One region of the Citrobacter sp. Cm046 genome, then DNA from elsewhere that is predicted to be linked to it. Evidence: riboswitches for the same ligand, from Rfam matches in the RefSeq annotation. Region 1 holds a riboswitch; each other region holds the start of a gene.
The links. Region 1 has a riboswitch for thiamine pyrophosphate ahead of thiM (hydroxyethylthiazole kinase). Riboswitches for the same ligand answer to the same signal wherever they lie in the genome.

Region 1 (5,427 bases):
ACGGCATCAGCATGCGTCGACATTTTCACCAGTACCCGGAACTGGGTCGAGAGGAATGTGAAACCCGGAGTTTTTGTATTCATCAGCTCAAAGATATGGGGTATACAGTTACTGATTGTTTTCATACGGGTTTTTATGCCGACCTATATGTCGATACGGCTTTTCCAGTGATTGCATTCCGCGCTGATATGGATGCTTTACCGGCAACAGAAAAACCCGGTGAGGTGGTTATCTCTCAGTATCCTGGGGCTGCGCATCTGTGCGGACATGATCTGCATATGGCTATCGCACTGACTGCCGCGAAGATCATGAGCGATCAGCGGATGAACCTTAAGGCTAACATACGCTTTTTGTTCCAACCTTCGGAAGAAATGTTCCGTGGAGGGGCAAAAGGAATGATCGAGAAAGGTTGCCTGGACGGAGTTGATCAGGTTTACGGTTTGCATAATGACCCGCAGATAGATTGCGGTCAGATAGCCATTAGTCCGGGCATCATGTCCTCTAACGGCGATCAGTTCAGGTTGATGATTGAAGGCAAGAGTGCTCATGCTTCTGCCCCCCATCTGGGATTGGATGCGTTGTCGGAAGCCGTCCGTCTGCTGAATGAGTTCAGAGCAATTATTACTGATCACGTTGATCCCAACAAAGCCGCACTGATTTCCACATGTATGCTTAAAGCTGGTGAAGCGCCCAATATTTTAGCCCGAACGGCAGAGTTGCAGGGTTCTATTCGTTCATTTGATAAAGATGTCCAAAAAACAATGATTCGGCATTTTATGGAAGAAATTCAGGAGACTCGTCGGAGAGGGTATACCGCAGAACTTGAAATGAAGGGTTACCCGGCTATCAGTAATCATCCAGCAGAGGCCCAGAAATTGATAGATATTGCCCGTCAGTTCCTTGGGAGTGAAAATGTCCTGACCGGGCATCCGCCAATGGTGGGATCTGAGGATTTCTCGTTTTTCCTGGAAGAAAAGCCAGGTGCCTTTTTCTTTCTTGGCAGTGGCGATCACAGCAAAGGAATTAGCAACCCGCTGCATTCTAATCCCTTTATTGTTAATGAGAATTGCATTCTTACTGGTGCCACACTGTTTGCCATGCTTGCTGGTTTGTGACGCTCCCAGCAACCCACTAATATACTTAAGAGGCTACAATTGTGGCCTCATTTCTCAGTGAAAGTAACGCCGATTTTATTCTCAGAGAAAGCATAACCAGGGGTTTATGTTAATTCAGAATAAGAAACAGTACCGTCACGACTAAAAAAGTGAACCCGGCGATAATGGGAAGATGCAACATACTGGAAGGGGATAGTGTGTTTTCCTGCTGCGTTGCTGGTGGATAAGGGTAATACTCGCCTTTGGGCATTTCACTGGTATGAACGTTCTCTTCTTTGCGCGTTTTTTTGGCACTATTGCGAGATTCGTACATTTTTGTCTCTTCCTGTTGCATCTTATCCAATATATCGAGCCCCTCTTTAGGGCGCCGAGATGGCGTACTTTCGCGTCGTTCTTTGACCAGCACCGTTTGTTCTTTTATCTCTGGAAATTCCGCCGTTCCTGCTTTTTCAGGATTGGCTGAAGGGGATGCCTCCTGAGTGGAGTGAACCTTTATTCTGGAAAATAGTGCCGGAAATTGAATGGGTTGCTGGTTTTCCTCATTCGGGGGGAGCTTCTGAGTACTTTCTGTTGTCACCGACAAACTGTCAGTGGCTATACGAGTCATCGGTGCTTGTGTGGTGACGAGTTCGGGCGAGCGGCGAGAAGCGGCAAGAGTTTCATCTGGTAACCTCAACGTACCGATTTTACCCGTTAACACAATGGGGGACGCAGTTTGTTCCCGCTTGCCCCCCTCTATGCCAGGTTTTTCAGTGCCAGCGGGTTGGCTGCGGTCTGGCGTTGCGGGTTGTGGCGATATTTTATCTGAAGGAGCAGGGGAGCGGTTTGGTAATGTTGGAGCTGTTGGCGGCGGTGCTAATTGCAAACGAGTGGATTTTATCAGCGATGGAGATGCTGAATAATGCTGTTCAGGTTCAGGTTCAGGTTCAGGTTCAGGTTCAGGTTCAGGTTCAGGCTGAATATCCTCATCCAGAAGATATTTTGTCGCTGCCAGCAATACCTCTCTTTTTATCGTTTCCGGTTGAGGCGGTTGTAGCGAAGATTCCGCTATCTCAACAACTGATGTGACGATGGCACTGTCAGTTTGTACGGTTTTATTGCCATTTGCATTTTCTGATGAAAAGGCCGAGCGCAGTGAGCCAACAAATAAACGCTGAGCAATGGCCCTGGCTGGACGAAGTGGTGTCATCATGATTTAAATTTCCAATTTATCTCTGGAAGTAAAACGACAGAACCAGTGGGAAACTTAAAAGCGAGTTGTTTTTAATCTCAAATGAATGAATGGAGATGTGAGACGTTGCGAATGTTATTTTTGACGTTCAGGGCGATAAATTTAGGTATTTCGCTTCTTTACTAAGTATCAAAGTGAGTTCGGTAGAACAGAACTGAGAGCCACTGAGCATTTTTCTAAGCCTGACGATGTACTATCAGACTAAGACGCATCATAAAATGTAAGGAAACTGCCAAAATGTCAAAAACGCTCACCGCTGAAAAATTCGACAGTGCCAAAACTTTTACCGGGCTGGATTTCATCGCGCGTAGCCTGGTTATGATGGAATCAAACGGGACTCAATTGAGTCCCGAGGAAGTCGCCGGGAATATGACCGATGAACAAAAAGAAATTTTTCTGGCGCGTCTCGATTTTCACAGAAACAGGCATGCTAACAATAAGTGATTATTAGGTGTTGATGTTTCTGCTGTTGGCTTGTATCAGATATAAAGATGGGATACCTGGCAAGGACTTGCATCAGCAAACGACTTCCTCTACGCTGCCAGTGTTACAAAATTTTATGTGACAACGACTCGGGGTGCCCTTCCTTGTGAAGGCTGAGAAATACCCGTACCACCTGATCTGGATAATGCCAGCGTAGGGAAGTCTGACACTGCTCGTGTCCCTTCTTCGCGCGGGCAGGAGCTGAACCATGCAGCCTGACCTGCACAGCCGCACGCTCGCGGCTCATACCCTTCACCAATTTAGAACACTTTCCCCGCTCACACATTGTATGACCAATGAGGTCGTACAGAGTTTTACTGCCAATACATTACTGGCTTTAGGTGCGTCGCCTGCAATGGTGATTGAACCGGAAGAAGCGAGCCAGTTTGCAGCTATCGCCAGTGCGTTACTGATTAATGTAGGTACTCTCACTCAACGTCGCGCCACAGCAATGCGTGCTGCAGCCGAGCGGGCGCATCTTGCTAAAACCCCCTGGACTCTCGATCCCGTTGCCGTGGGTGTTCTGGACTATCGTCGTTATTTTTGTCTGGATTTACTGACGCTTCGGCCTGCCGCAATTCGCGGTAATGCCTCGGAAATACTTGCCCTCGCGGGGATGAACAGCGGTGGGCGAGGGGTGGATACCACCGATACGGCAGTCGCAGCACTTCCGGCGGCACAGGCGCTGGCGCGCCAGGCTGGAACTATTGTTGTGGTCACCGGGGAAGTGGATTACGTCACCGATGGCCAGCGCACCGTCAGCGTGAGCGGAGGTGATCCGCTGATGACGCGTGTGGTTGGTACTGGATGTGCTCTGTCGGCGGTGGTAGCAGCCAGTTGCGCACTGCATGGTGATCGGCTTGATAACGTGGCTTCCGCCTGTAGCTGGATGAAGCAGGCTGGAAAAATAGCCTCTGAACAAGCAATCGGACCGGGAAGTTTTATCCCGGCATTTCTCGATGCCCTCTATAACCTGGAAATGCAGGAGCAAGCATGAAACGCATTAACGCATTAACGATAGCCGGAACCGACCCTAGCGGCGGCGCAGGTATTCAGGCTGACTTGAAGACCTTCTCAGCGCTCGGGGCATATGGTTGCTCTGTAATTACGGCGTTAGTGGCGCAAAATACGCGCGGGGTGCAGTCGGTTTATCGGATCGAACCTGATTTTGTCGCCGCGCAACTGGACTCCGTATTCAATGATGTGCGTATCGATACCACCAAAATCGGCATGCTGGCTGAAACGGACATTGTTGAGGCGGTCGCTGAACGCCTGCGCCGTCATCAGGTGCAGAACGTGGTGCTGGACACGGTCATGCTGGCGAAAAGCGGCGATCCATTACTTTCGTCTTCTGCGGTTGAAACACTACGTACCCGTTTGTTGCCGCAGGTGTCGATTATCACGCCGAATTTGCCTGAAGCTGCGGCGTTACTTGGGGCATCGCACGCACGAACGGAACAGGAAATGCTCGAACAAGGGCGTGCACTTCGTGCGTTAGGCTGTGATGCAGTATTAATGAAAGGTGGTCATCTGGATGACGAACAAAGCCCGGACTGGCTTTTTACCCGCGATGGTGAACAGCGTTTTACCGCCCCAAGGGTGATGACCAAAAATACCCACGGTACTGGTTGTACGCTATCGGCGGCGCTGGCGGCACTGCGTCCGCGTCATTCCAGTTGGGCCGACACGGTACAGGAGGCTAAGTTGTGGCTCTCTGCAGCACTGGCTCAGGCGGATACGCTTGAGGTGGGGGAGGGGATTGGTCCGGTGCATCATTTCCATGCGTGGTGGTAACACAGATTATCTTTCAATATTGCTCCCGGTCGATTTCACATTCGCCACCACGATGCATCTTGAATGATTTTTTGTATATACTGACTGCAGTACTGGCAGCCAGGAAAAAGATAAATGGAACAAGCGCATACCCAGCTTATCGCGCAACTGAATGAACGTATTTCAGCGGCAGATAACACGCCGCTGTATATGAAATTCGCTCAAACGGTTAAGGACGCTGTGCGCAGCGGGATCCTGGAACATGGCAATATTCTGCCTGGTGAACGCGATCTCAGCCAGTTGACTGGTGTTTCACGAATTACGGTGCGCAAAGCGATGCAGGCGCTGGAAGAAGAAGGTGTGGTAACCCGCGCCCGTGGTTACGGGACGCAGATTAATAATATCTTCGAGTATTCGCTAAAAGAAGCACGCGGTTTTTCGCAGCAGGTGGTTTTACGCGGTAAAAAGCCGGATACGCTGTGGGTTAACAAACGTGTGGTGGCATGCCCGGAAGAGGTGGCGCAGCAACTGGCAATTGCCGTCGGAAGTGAAGTTTTCCTGCTCAAACGTATTCGCTACGTGGATGAAGATGCCGTTTCAATTGAAGAATCGTGGGTTCCCGCGCATCTTATTCATGATGTGGATTCCATCGGTGTTTCTCTTTATGACTATTTCCGCAGCCAGCATATTTTCCCGCAGCGTACGCGCTCACGCGTCAGCGCGCGGATGCCAGATGCGGAATTTCAGTCGCATATTCAGATGGACAGCAGAGTGCCGGTACTGGTGATCAAGCAGGTAGCGCTCGACCAGCAGCAACGGCCCATT
Region 2 (5,427 bases), on a different contig from region 1:
CAATATCGCGTTCTTCACAGTCGGCCAAAAGTCGGAATATTTCCCACTGAATATCCCATTCTTGTTCAACGGCAGGGTTTTCTTTCAGCTCTTCATCGGTCATTTCGCGACCAGCCTGAGTCATTTCCAGCATCGCGACCGTCGTGATCGAAGCTTTACTGACTTCAATCGCGTGCTCGAGAGTTTCACCACTCAAACGTGAGTGCATCAATTCACTTAATGCCACGCAAGCATCAATTGCCGGATAAACGCCGTACAGATCGTAATCATCTGCCGACGGGATAGCCTCTTCAAACTTCTCCAGTTGGCTGTCAAAGTTGATTTTTGCATCTTTGACCGTCAGCGCTTCCCAAATCAAATCCAGAATTCGGCGGTAAATTTGCCCATCGCCAAACTCAGTTTGCTTACAGAACATGGCGTAGTTTGGGTACATGCGCTCGCACAGGCATGCCATAAAAGTGACGTGCTGCCAGCTTTCCAGCTTCTCCAGGCGCAAATGAATCGGATTTTGTAACATGTTGAGTTCTCAAATACGGAAATTAGCGGCAGTTTACCCGATATGGGGTGTTTTTGCTGCAAGCCGCGAAAATGCCGGGCGTTCCGATGCTACCGCATCCGCCCAGCGAGTCGGTTCCGGCAGACGATAGCCGTTCATACAGCGCTGCACCCACGCCAATGCGCTGTCCATGCTCACGCGATGACCAGTAGAGATAAACAGTGGATTACAGCGTGCTTTGCTACGCCAGACCCATGCCAGCTGCTCACCGTTATCCAGTAGCGGAGATAAGGCACCAGGTTCAGCGGCAAGCGGTTCAAATTTACCGCACAGTCGCTTTTTCGCCACACCAATTGTCGGCACATCCACCAGCAGACCAAAATGGCTGGCGACACCCAGACGGCGAGGATGGGAAATCCCGTGTCCGTCCACAAACAGCAGATCCGGCTTTTGTGATAAAAGCTGCCACGCCGCCATTAGTGCGGGAGTTTCACGAAAAGAGAGAAAACCGGGGATATACGGCATGGTGGTGGCGATACGCGCCACCTTGTATTCAACCAGCTCAAGCGTGGGGTATTTCAGCAAGACCATCGCGGCTCGCGTCACTTCACCGCCCTGCTCAAACCCAACATCCGCCCCACCGATCAGATCCGGCGGATCGTTCTCAAGGCGATCCTCCCGGATCACCGAAGAAGCCAGTTCAAGCTGTTTTGCGCGCAGCGACGCGAGATCCATGATGATTCCTTAGCGGTGGTACTGTTCGGACAAGCGATGCACCGCCTCCACGAAGACACCCGCATGCTCTGGCGGCACGTCCTGGTGAATACCGTGACCAAGGTTAAAGACGTGCCCTTCGCCCTGACCAAACCCAGCGAGAATGGTCGCCACCTCTTCTTCGATACGAGCTGGCGGCGCATACAGCATGGACGGGTCCATATTGCCCTGCAGCGCCACGTTATGACCAACACGACGACGCGCATCAGCAATATCCGTCGTCCAGTCGAGACCTAATGCATCACAACCGGTTTCCGCCATCGCTTCCAGCCACTGTCCACCGCCTTTAGTGAACAGCGTTACCGGCACGCGGCGACCTTCGTTTTCACGCAGCAAGCCATCAACAATTTTGTGCATGTAGTAGAGAGAGAACTGCTGATAATCACGCCCGGTCAACACACCGCCCCAGGTGTCGAAGATCATCACCGACTGCGCACCCGCTTTGATCTGTGCGTTCAGGTACAAGGTGACGCTTTTCGCCAACTTATCAAGCAGCAGATGCAGAGCCTTAGGGTCGGCGTACATCATCTTTTTAATCACGGTGAAGGCTTTGCTGCTGCCGCCCTCTACCATATAGGTTGCCAGCGTCCACGGGCTACCGGAGAAGCCGATCAGCGGCACTTCGCCCTTCAGTTCACGGCGAATAGTACGTACCGCATTCATAACGTATCCCAATTCACCTTCAGGATCCGGAATCGGCAATTTATCAACATCGGCTTTACAGGTAATTGGCGAGGTAAAACGTGGACCTTCACCGGCTTCAAAATGGAGACCAAGCCCCATTGCATCCGGAATAGTCAGAATGTCCGAAAAGAGGATCGCCGCATCGAGTTTATATCTGCGCAACGGCTGTAGCGTCACTTCACATGCCAGCTCGGCATTTTTGCACAGCGACATAAAATCGCCCGCCTGTGCTCGGGTGGCTTTGTACTCCGGCAAATAGCGGCCCGCCTGGCGCATCATCCATACTGGAGTGACATCAACGGGCTGGCGCAGCAGCGCACGCAGGTAACGATCGTTCTTCAGTTCGGTCATTTTTATATTCCTTATAGCGTCAGACCGCCAGTGTATCACTACTCGAAGTTTACTCGTACTCGGCCCGACACATCGCGACGGTATCTTCGATCAGTCGACGCGCAACGGTTCCCGGCGGGGGAAGAAGCGGTAAATCATCGTAGCGATACCAGTTCGCTTCCAACAGCTCTTTCGGGTCGATTACAATCTCGCCACTGTCGTACTCTGCCATAAATGCGGTCATCAACGACTGCGGAAACGGCCACGGTTGGGAGGTGACGTAGCGCAGGTTCTTCACCTTGATACCGCTCTCTTCCATCACTTCACGTGCTACCGCCTGTTCTAATGTTTCCCCCACTTCGACAAAACCTGCCAGCACGGTATGCACGCCATTGCGATGGCGAACATGTTGGGCAAGAAGAAGGCTGTCATCACGGCGGATAGCAACGATAATGCAGGGCGCAATTTGCGGGTAGTAGCGTTCACGGCAGTGGCTGCACAACATCGCCCATTCGGTTTTACTCGGGTACATGGCATGGCCGCAGTAACCGCAGAATTTGTGCGAGCGATAGAACTCCGCCAGTTGCACACCGCGTCCGGCCAGTTGAAACAATCCTACATCCTGATCGATAACCTGACGCACCGAGCCCATATCATGCCGTCGCTGCTGCTGCACCAGCCAGACCGTATCCCCTTCCCATTCGCCGATCGGCAGTGCGCGCTGTCCTACCAGATCAAAATTTGCCGCTTCACCATATGGCAGCTCTCCGCGAGGTAGCCAAATTTTTTGCTCATGGCTGACAATCCACCAGCCGCTGTCTAATTTTTCAATTATACGATCCATATCTCTTGCGCAACCTTTGCTTCACAGGCATGTTGTTTACATTATTTTTACATTTATGGGCGAGCAGTTCTTAAACATCACTTGCGGAGTCAATCATGCTAAACCAGCTGGAAAGCCTGACGGAGCACGTCGGAGGAAGTAATAAACTGGTTGATCGCTGGCTACATGTACGTAAGCACCTGCTCGTGGCTTACTACAATCTGGTTGGCATTAAGCCTGGCAAAGAATCGTACATGCGGCTCAATGAAAAAGCGCTGGATGATTTTTGTCAAAGCCTGGTCGATTACCTATCCACCGGACACTTCAGTATTTATGAACGTATTCTCCATAAATTGGAAGGGAACGGGCAGCTTTTAAAAGCAACAAAAATTTGGCCATCACTGGAAGCCAATACGCAGCTGATCATGGACTATTATGATTCCAGCCTGGAAACCGCGATTGATCATGACAACTTCCTTGAATTTCAAAAGGCTTTGTCCGATCTTGGCGAGGCACTGGAAGCCCGGTTTGTGCTGGAAGATAAGCTGATTATGCTGGTGTTTGACGCGATGCATGACAATGCCATGATCAAACGTCCTGCTTGAGATCTGCAGCATTAACGAGTAGTTTACATTCATTACCTCTAATCATCAGAGGTTGCTTCTTGTCGGAGTGCCTTACGTGAAAGCGTAGGCTGAGACCGTTAATTCGGGATCCGCGGAACCTGATCAGGCTAATACCTGCGAAGGGAACAAGAGTAATTCAGCTTTATGCTGCTGCCTTCACAGGCGGCGTGCATCCATTACTCAATCCGTCGTCTGACAAGCCATATCCTTACTTTTTTTGGAATGAGCTATGTCTGCCACTACTAAACCATCACGTCGCGAACAGCGCGCCCAGGCCCAACACTTTATCGATACCCTGGAAGGAACCGCCTTTCCTAACTCGAAACGCATCTACATAACCGGTTCGCAGCCGGATATCCGTATTCCGATGCGTGAAATCCAGCTTAGTCCGACGCTGACCGGCGGTTCGAAAGACAATCCGCAGTTTGAAGATAACGAAGCTGTACCGGTGTACGATACCTCCGGCCCGTACGGCGATCCGGATGTGGCGATTAATGTCCAGAAGGGGCTGGCAAAGCTGCGCCAGCCATGGATTGCAGCACGTAACGACAGCGAAGAGCTTAATGACCGCAGCTCGGCGTACACCAAACAACGTCTGGCCGATGATGGCCTTGACGAGTTACGCTTCACAGGCCTGCTGACCCCAAAGCGCGCCAAAGCCGGTAAGCGCGTCACGCAACTGCACTACGCCCGTCAAGGGATCGTCACCCCTGAGATGGAGTTTATCGCTATCCGCGAAAACATGGGCCGCGAGCGTATTCGTAGTGAAGTGTTACGCCACCAGCACCCGGGGATGAGCTTTGGCGCACGCCTGCCAGAAAATATCACGCCGGAATTTGTGCGTGATGAAGTCGCCGCCGGACGCGCCATCATACCTGCCAACATCAACCACCCGGAATCGGAACCGATGATTATCGGCCGCAATTTTCTGGTGAAGGTCAACGCCAATATCGGCAACTCAGCGGTCACCTCTTCCATCGAAGAAGAGGTCGAAAAACTGGTGTGGTCTACACGCTGGGGGGCGGATACGGTGATGGACCTTTCTACAGGTCGCTATATTCACGAAACTCGCGAATGGATCCTGCGTAACAGCCCGGTACCAATCGGTACCGTACCGATCTACCAGGCGCTGGAGAAGGTCAACGGGATCGCCGAAGATCTGACCTGGGAAGCGTTCCGCGACACACTGCTGGAGCAGGCAGAACAGGGCGTCGACTACTTCACCATCCACGCAGGCGTGCTGCTGCGCTACGTACCAATGACCGCCAAACGTCTGACCGGGATTGTTTCGCGCGGCGGTTCAATTATGGCGAAGTGGTGCCTATCCCATCACAAAGAGAACTTCCTGTTTGAGCACTTCCGCGAAATTTGCGAAATCTGCGCCGCCTATGATGTTTCGCTCTCATTAGGCGACGGCCTGCGTCCTGGCTCGATTCAGGATGCCAACGACGAGGCGCAATTCTCCGAGCTACATACGCTGGGAGAACTGACCAAAATTGCCTGGGAATATGACGTACAGGTGATGATTGAAGGCCCGGGCCATGTACCGATGCAGATGATCCAACGCAATATGACCGAAGAGCTTGAACACTGCCATGAAGCGCCGTTCTACACCTTAGGACCGTTGACCACCGATATCGCGCCAGGTTATGACCACTTCACCTCCGGCATTGGCGCCGCGATGATTGGCTGGT
Region 3 (5,427 bases), on a different contig from region 1:
CTGTGCTGGCGACTGTGGCGCAGTGGCAAAGCCGCGGTTGATCGTTTAACGCCGTATTTGCCACGAGGCCGTCTGCTCTGGCTTGCACCACTTATTCTCGGTATCGGCGTTGTTGCGCTGGTTGCCCTGGTGCGCCATCCATTGATGCCTGTTTATATTGATATTCTGCGCAAAGTGGTTGGCTACTGACGCTCAATTCCGAGCAATGCTGAGGCACTGGCATGACCGCTTAATAACTCATCCGTTTTGCCTTGCCACGCTATACGTCCGTCGGCGACCACAATTGAACGCGGCGCAATACGCGCGGCGTCTTCTACGCTGTGTGACACCATCAGCAGAGTCAATTGCTTCTCACGACAAACATCGGCTACCAGCGTTAGCATCTCCTGACGCAGAGCGGGGTCGAGCGCGGAAAACGGTTCGTCGAGCAGTAACACGGGCTGTTCGCGAACCAGACAGCGTGCCAGAGCGACGCGTTGCCTCTGTCCGCCGGAAAGCTCGCCGGGAAGTCTCTCCAGCAGGTTTTCGATCCCCATTTGTTTGGCGATATGGTGCATTTTCTCCCGCTGAAACGCGTTCAGTTTTAATCCCGGATTAAGGCCCAGGCCAATGTTTTGCTGTACGCTCAGGTGACTGAACAGGTTGTTTTCCTGAAACAGCATGGAAACAGGACGACGAGAGGGCGGCGTGGCGGTGTGATCTTCACCTTCAATCAACATGGTACCGCTGGCCGGTGTCAGAAATCCGGCGATCAGATTCAATAGGGTACTTTTCCCGGCACCGCTTGGCCCAAGTACCGCGACCTGCTCACCCCGCGCAACTGACAACGTAAAGCGCATCGGAAAATGGTGGTACAGCCATGTGATATCAATCAGTTTTAACATTTCGACCCGGTAATTTCTCAATAACGGTAAACAGCGTAAAGCACAAGAGAAGCAACAATAATGCCGTTACCGCACCATCCTGGCTGCGATAAGAACCAATTTGCTGATACAGGTAAAATGGCAGCGTGCGGAAATCATCATTACCAAACAACGCCACCACGCCAAAATCGCCAATAGAGAGCACGCAGGCAAAGGCCATTGCCTGCGCCAGCGGACGTTTCAGGGCGCGCAGTTCAACCACTTTCAGCCGTGACCACCCTTCAATACCCAAAGACTGACACAACCTACTGTAGCGTGTGGTTACATCACGCATTGGATTTTCCAGCACTTTTAACGCGTAAGGGATCGCCATCAGCGCATTGGTGAAAATGACAATGCCATCCGCAGAGTCCGGTAGCCCGATAGTGTCGTTAAGCAACAGGAAGAAGCCGGTAGCCAGCACAATGCCCGGCATGGCGAGTATCATCATGCCGCTAAGTTCCAGCGTCTGGCCTGCCAGTACCTGCTGTCGGGCACGCAGTTCGCGGCTGCTCCATAGCAGCATCATGGTGAGAATAACGCACAACATGCCTGCTGCCAGCGCGATGCGCAGCGAGGTCCACAGCGCTTGCCACAGTACTGGCTGCATAAGCACATCCAGTACATGGCGATTTAAACCATCGACCATCACCGCCAGCAGCGGCGGCAGCAACAGCAGCAGGGCCAGAATAATCAGGATTGCGTCAGCTAGGCGGCTGTGCAGGCGATCGTCGGGATCGCGCCACCCCTGGACCAGCGTGGTACCGGGGGCGATCGCCCGGCTCAGACGTTGGCTAAGCAGCACAAGGGCTAAACAACAAATCATCTGGATCAGCGCCAGCATGGCGGCTCGGGCAGGATCGTAATCAAAGCTCAGCGCCTGATAGATGGCCAGCTCAATGGTGGTTGCTTGTGGCCCACCACCGAGCGACAAGACGGTAGCGAAGCTGGCGAAACACAGCATAAAGATGAGTGCAGCGACGGGGAGGATCTGACGACGCAGCCATGGCCATTCAACAAAGCGGAAGAAATGCCAGCCGCGCATACCTAACTGCGCTGCGAGCTGACGCTGTTCACCGGGAATATTCTCCAGTGATTGCAGCAGTAAGCGGCTGGCCATTGGGAGATTGAAAAAGACGTGGGCCAGCAGAATGCCCTGCAGGCCGTACGGGGAAAACGTCCATTCCAGTCCGAATGTTTGCCAGATTGAGGCCAGCCAGCCCTGGCGACCATATACGCTGAGGATACCAAAGACGGCGACCAGCACAGGCAGGATCAGCGTCATCGCGCACAGGCGCAGCAACGCCAGACGTCCGGGAAAACGGCGGCGATAGAGTGCTCTGGCGAGGAAAATCGCCGGGATGACGGACAGCGCTGCGGATAAAAACGCCTGCCAGAAGGAAAAGTGCACCACATGCCACAGGTAGCTGTCCTGCAACAGCGAGAACCAGTCCCCTTGTGGCGCGTTAAACCACAGCGCCAGAAATGCTGCCAGAGCGACAGCCACCATCAGCGTGGCGGCTGAAAGCCCTGGTATCAGCCAGCCAGGTATTAACGGCTGACGGCGCGTTGCCATTCGCTAATCCATGCCTGACGTTGGGTTGCTACCTGCTGCGGAGTAAATTCCAGTGCGGTAGATGGTTTTTCCAGTTGCTCAAATCCTGGCGGCAGGGCGACCTGGGTAACCGGATACATCCAGTTGCCCGTCGGAATGGCGTTCTGGAATGCCGGAGAGACCATAAATTTAATGAATTTTTCTGCAAGTTCCGGCTGCTTGCTGGCAGCGGTGCGGGCAGCAACTTCAACCTGCAGATAGTGACCTTCGCTAAAATTCGCGGCGGCGTAGTTGTCTTTCTTCTCTTCGATGATGTGATACGCAGGAGAAGTTGTATAGCTTAGTACCAGATCACTTTCACCTTTCAGAAACAGGCCGTAGGCTTCACTCCAGCCTTTGGTGACGGTGACGGTTTTTGCTGCCAGTTTCTGCCAGGCTTCTGGCGTTTTATCGCCATAGACTTTTTGCATCCACAGCAGCAATCCCAGACCCGGCGTGCTGGTGCGTGGATCCTGGTAGATTACACGCCATTTTTGGTCGCTCTCGACCAGTTCCTTCAGGCTTTTCGGCGGGTTTTTCAGCTTGTTTTTGTCATAAACGAAGGCGAAATAGCCGTAATCAAACGGTACAAACGTGTCGTTTTTCCAGCCGCCAGGGACTGCGACGGTATCGTTCGCCACGTCGCTTTTGGCAAACAGTTTGGTTTGCATTGCGGCTTCAAGCAGGTTGTTGTCCAGACCAAGTACTACGTCGGCTTTACTGTTTTTTCCTTCCATACGCAGGCGGTTCAGCAGTGATACACCATCTTCCAGCGCCACCAGTTTTAGCTCACAGTTGCAGTCAGCTTCAAAGGCTTTTTTGATGGTTGGACCGGGGCCCCAGTCAGCGGCGAACGAGTCGTAGGTATAGACAGTCAAAACAGGTTTGGCGAAGGCAGGCGCTGCGCACAGTAGCAGCAGGGGAAGACATTTTTTTAACACTTTGCACCTCATTAAAAGAGTGGCAAAGGACTTGAGCTGTAGCCTCAAATCCCTTCGCCGGCGTTATCCGGATCAGGTTCGACGGGTATTTTCTCAGCCCGCGCACTCGGCGCAGCACCCCGTTGAGAACGGCACATTGTAATGATTACGTGAATAAATCAAAAGCCTTAAGGATCCGGTGGTGCGAACCATGCAGATTTAAAATCAAACCAGCCGAGGGTATTCATACGTAACCCGCGCATACTCCGCTGTCCCTGAATGATCAGCCAGTGATGGATCAGCGGCACAATAGCTTTACTGGCAAGCAGTTGCTGGCACCACGCGGCCAGACTCATTTCGCCGGTTCGCCAGCGGGCGGCGTCGCTTTCCCAGTCCAGAGAAATACAGTTTTGCAGCAGCGGGACTTCGCATAAATGGGCGAACAGTGAGAAGTCCAGTGGCAAGGTAAAGTTGGCACTGTTGAGCCAGATATCGCTGACGGTCTCGCCTGCATGCCATTGATCGTAGTCGATCTCCTGAATATTCAGCTGTACCTGATGTTCCGCCAGTAATGTTTTCATGATCTGCGCGATAACCCGATGCTCGATATGATCGCGGTAGTAAGTAAGCGTCAGCGTTTCCAGCCCTGCCGGTTTTTCACCGAGTCCTGGTCTCGCGTGATGCCAGCGGGGGAGTAATCCGTAGGCGGGGAACCAGTGTCGTTGATACTGTTCATCAGCCTGAAAAATTAAATTCGTCGGTGAGAGAATGCGGCTTACCCATTCGCGAACGTCCTGATTTGCTCCTCGATGGGAACGTGAATCAAACAGCATGTAGTAGCAGCCTTCTTCCAGGCGGCTTTCGATCGCTTTTTCATCTTCGGTTGGGCCTTTCAGCATCAGACCGCCGCCAGGTTCTTCACCTATGTCCGGTAGGACCCAAACGTTAACTTCATCGATCAACGCCCGGTAGCCAAAGTAATCATCAAATGCGTGAATTTTTAGCTGGCTATGCGTGTTGCGCATTACCGCATAGGGGCCGGTACCAATGGGGTGGCTGGAGAAATTATTGAGCGTTTCCCATTCACGCGGCAGGATCATTGCGGGCACTTGTCCCAATAACCAGGGAAGCCAGCGATCCGCTTGCGAAAGGTGGATATCCAGCGTCCAGGCCGTGGGGGAAACAATTTGCGTGATGTGCGAGTACAGCGGCAGATTGTTAATACGCGTGAGTGAGGAAATCACATCTTCCATTTCCAGCTCGCGACCATGATGAAAATGGACCCCAGGGCGCAGGAAGAAGCGCCAGTGCAGCGGGGAAATTTGTTGCCAGTGATGTGCTATATCGGCTTCCAGTTCCCCATTTTCCTCATTTACCCGAATTAAGGCGCTGAAGATTTGCCGGGCAATGTGGGTTTCAGAACGGCGTAACGCTGTACCGGGGAGCAAGTTGTGCATAGGGCGATAGTAGAGGACACGCATGATGTGTCGGCCCTGACGAAAGCTGCGACCCAAATGGGAAACCAGCATTTGCCGTACGGCTGTTTTATCCCCGACCAGTTGCACCAGTTGATCAATACGATCCTGCTCCAGCAGGTCTTCTGCACGCTGCTGCTGGAGCGCCAGCCCGGTATAGAGAAACGTCAGGCGCGATCGTTTGCCGCGTCCGACTTCTGCTTCCCATGTTAGCCAGCCGCGTTCCTGCATGGTGTTAAGCAGGGTACGCATGTGGCGTCGGGAACAGCTAAGCAGCTCCGCCAGTTCGTTCAGCGTAGTATCTTGCGTTTTGCCGTCACAGCATTGCCACAGACGGATGAACTGTTGTTGCAAACGACCAGAAGACATAAAAGGGGAACTCCTGCGGAAAACTCAGCAATTTTATTATCCCTATATTAAGTCAATAATAGATTCCGATGAAGCGATGAGACGACAAAGGGGTCATCTATGCGTCAGTTCTGGTTGAAATACTTTACCGCGACAGAACGCTTGTCCTGGTTGGCTTGCCTGAGCGC

Region 2: linked by a shared signal. The riboswitch ahead of thiC (phosphomethylpyrimidine synthase ThiC) and the one ahead of thiM (hydroxyethylthiazole kinase) in region 1 are both predicted to bind thiamine pyrophosphate.
Region 3: linked by a shared signal. The riboswitch ahead of thiB (thiamine ABC transporter substrate binding subunit) and the one ahead of thiM (hydroxyethylthiazole kinase) in region 1 are both predicted to bind thiamine pyrophosphate.

Annotation. Positions count from the first base shown of each region.
Region 1 is NZ_JAOWGP010000043.1:34,368-39,794, reverse strand. It holds gene OGX98_RS16005 (M20 metallopeptidase family protein) at 1-1,115, shown strand, start outside; gene OGX98_RS16000 (hypothetical protein) at 1,225-2,307, opposite strand; gene OGX98_RS15995 (glycogen synthase) at 2,584-2,790, shown strand; TPP riboswitch at 2,910-3,006, shown strand; gene thiM (hydroxyethylthiazole kinase) at 3,038-3,826, shown strand; gene thiD (bifunctional hydroxymethylpyrimidine kinase/phosphomethylpyrimidine kinase) at 3,823-4,623, shown strand; gene OGX98_RS15980 (GntR family transcriptional regulator) at 4,738-5,427, shown strand, end outside.
Region 2 is NZ_JAOWGP010000033.1:7,893-13,319, forward strand. It holds gene OGX98_RS04770 (YjaG family protein) at 1-517, opposite strand, end outside; gene nfi (deoxyribonuclease V) at 551-1,231, opposite strand; gene hemE (uroporphyrinogen decarboxylase) at 1,241-2,305, opposite strand; gene nudC (NAD(+) diphosphatase) at 2,355-3,128, opposite strand; gene OGX98_RS04790 (Rsd/AlgQ family anti-sigma factor) at 3,224-3,712, shown strand; TPP riboswitch at 3,766-3,875, shown strand; gene thiC (phosphomethylpyrimidine synthase ThiC) at 3,963-5,427, shown strand, end outside.
Region 3 is NZ_JAOWGP010000046.1:442,198-447,624, forward strand. It holds gene OGX98_RS23335 (DedA family protein) at 1-189, shown strand, start outside; gene thiQ (thiamine ABC transporter ATP-binding protein ThiQ) at 183-884, opposite strand; gene thiP (thiamine/thiamine pyrophosphate ABC transporter permease ThiP) at 868-2,478, opposite strand; gene thiB (thiamine ABC transporter substrate binding subunit) at 2,454-3,437, opposite strand; TPP riboswitch at 3,469-3,569, opposite strand; gene sgrR (HTH-type transcriptional regulator SgrR) at 3,605-5,260, opposite strand; gene sgrT (glucose uptake inhibitor SgrT) at 5,360-5,427, shown strand, end outside.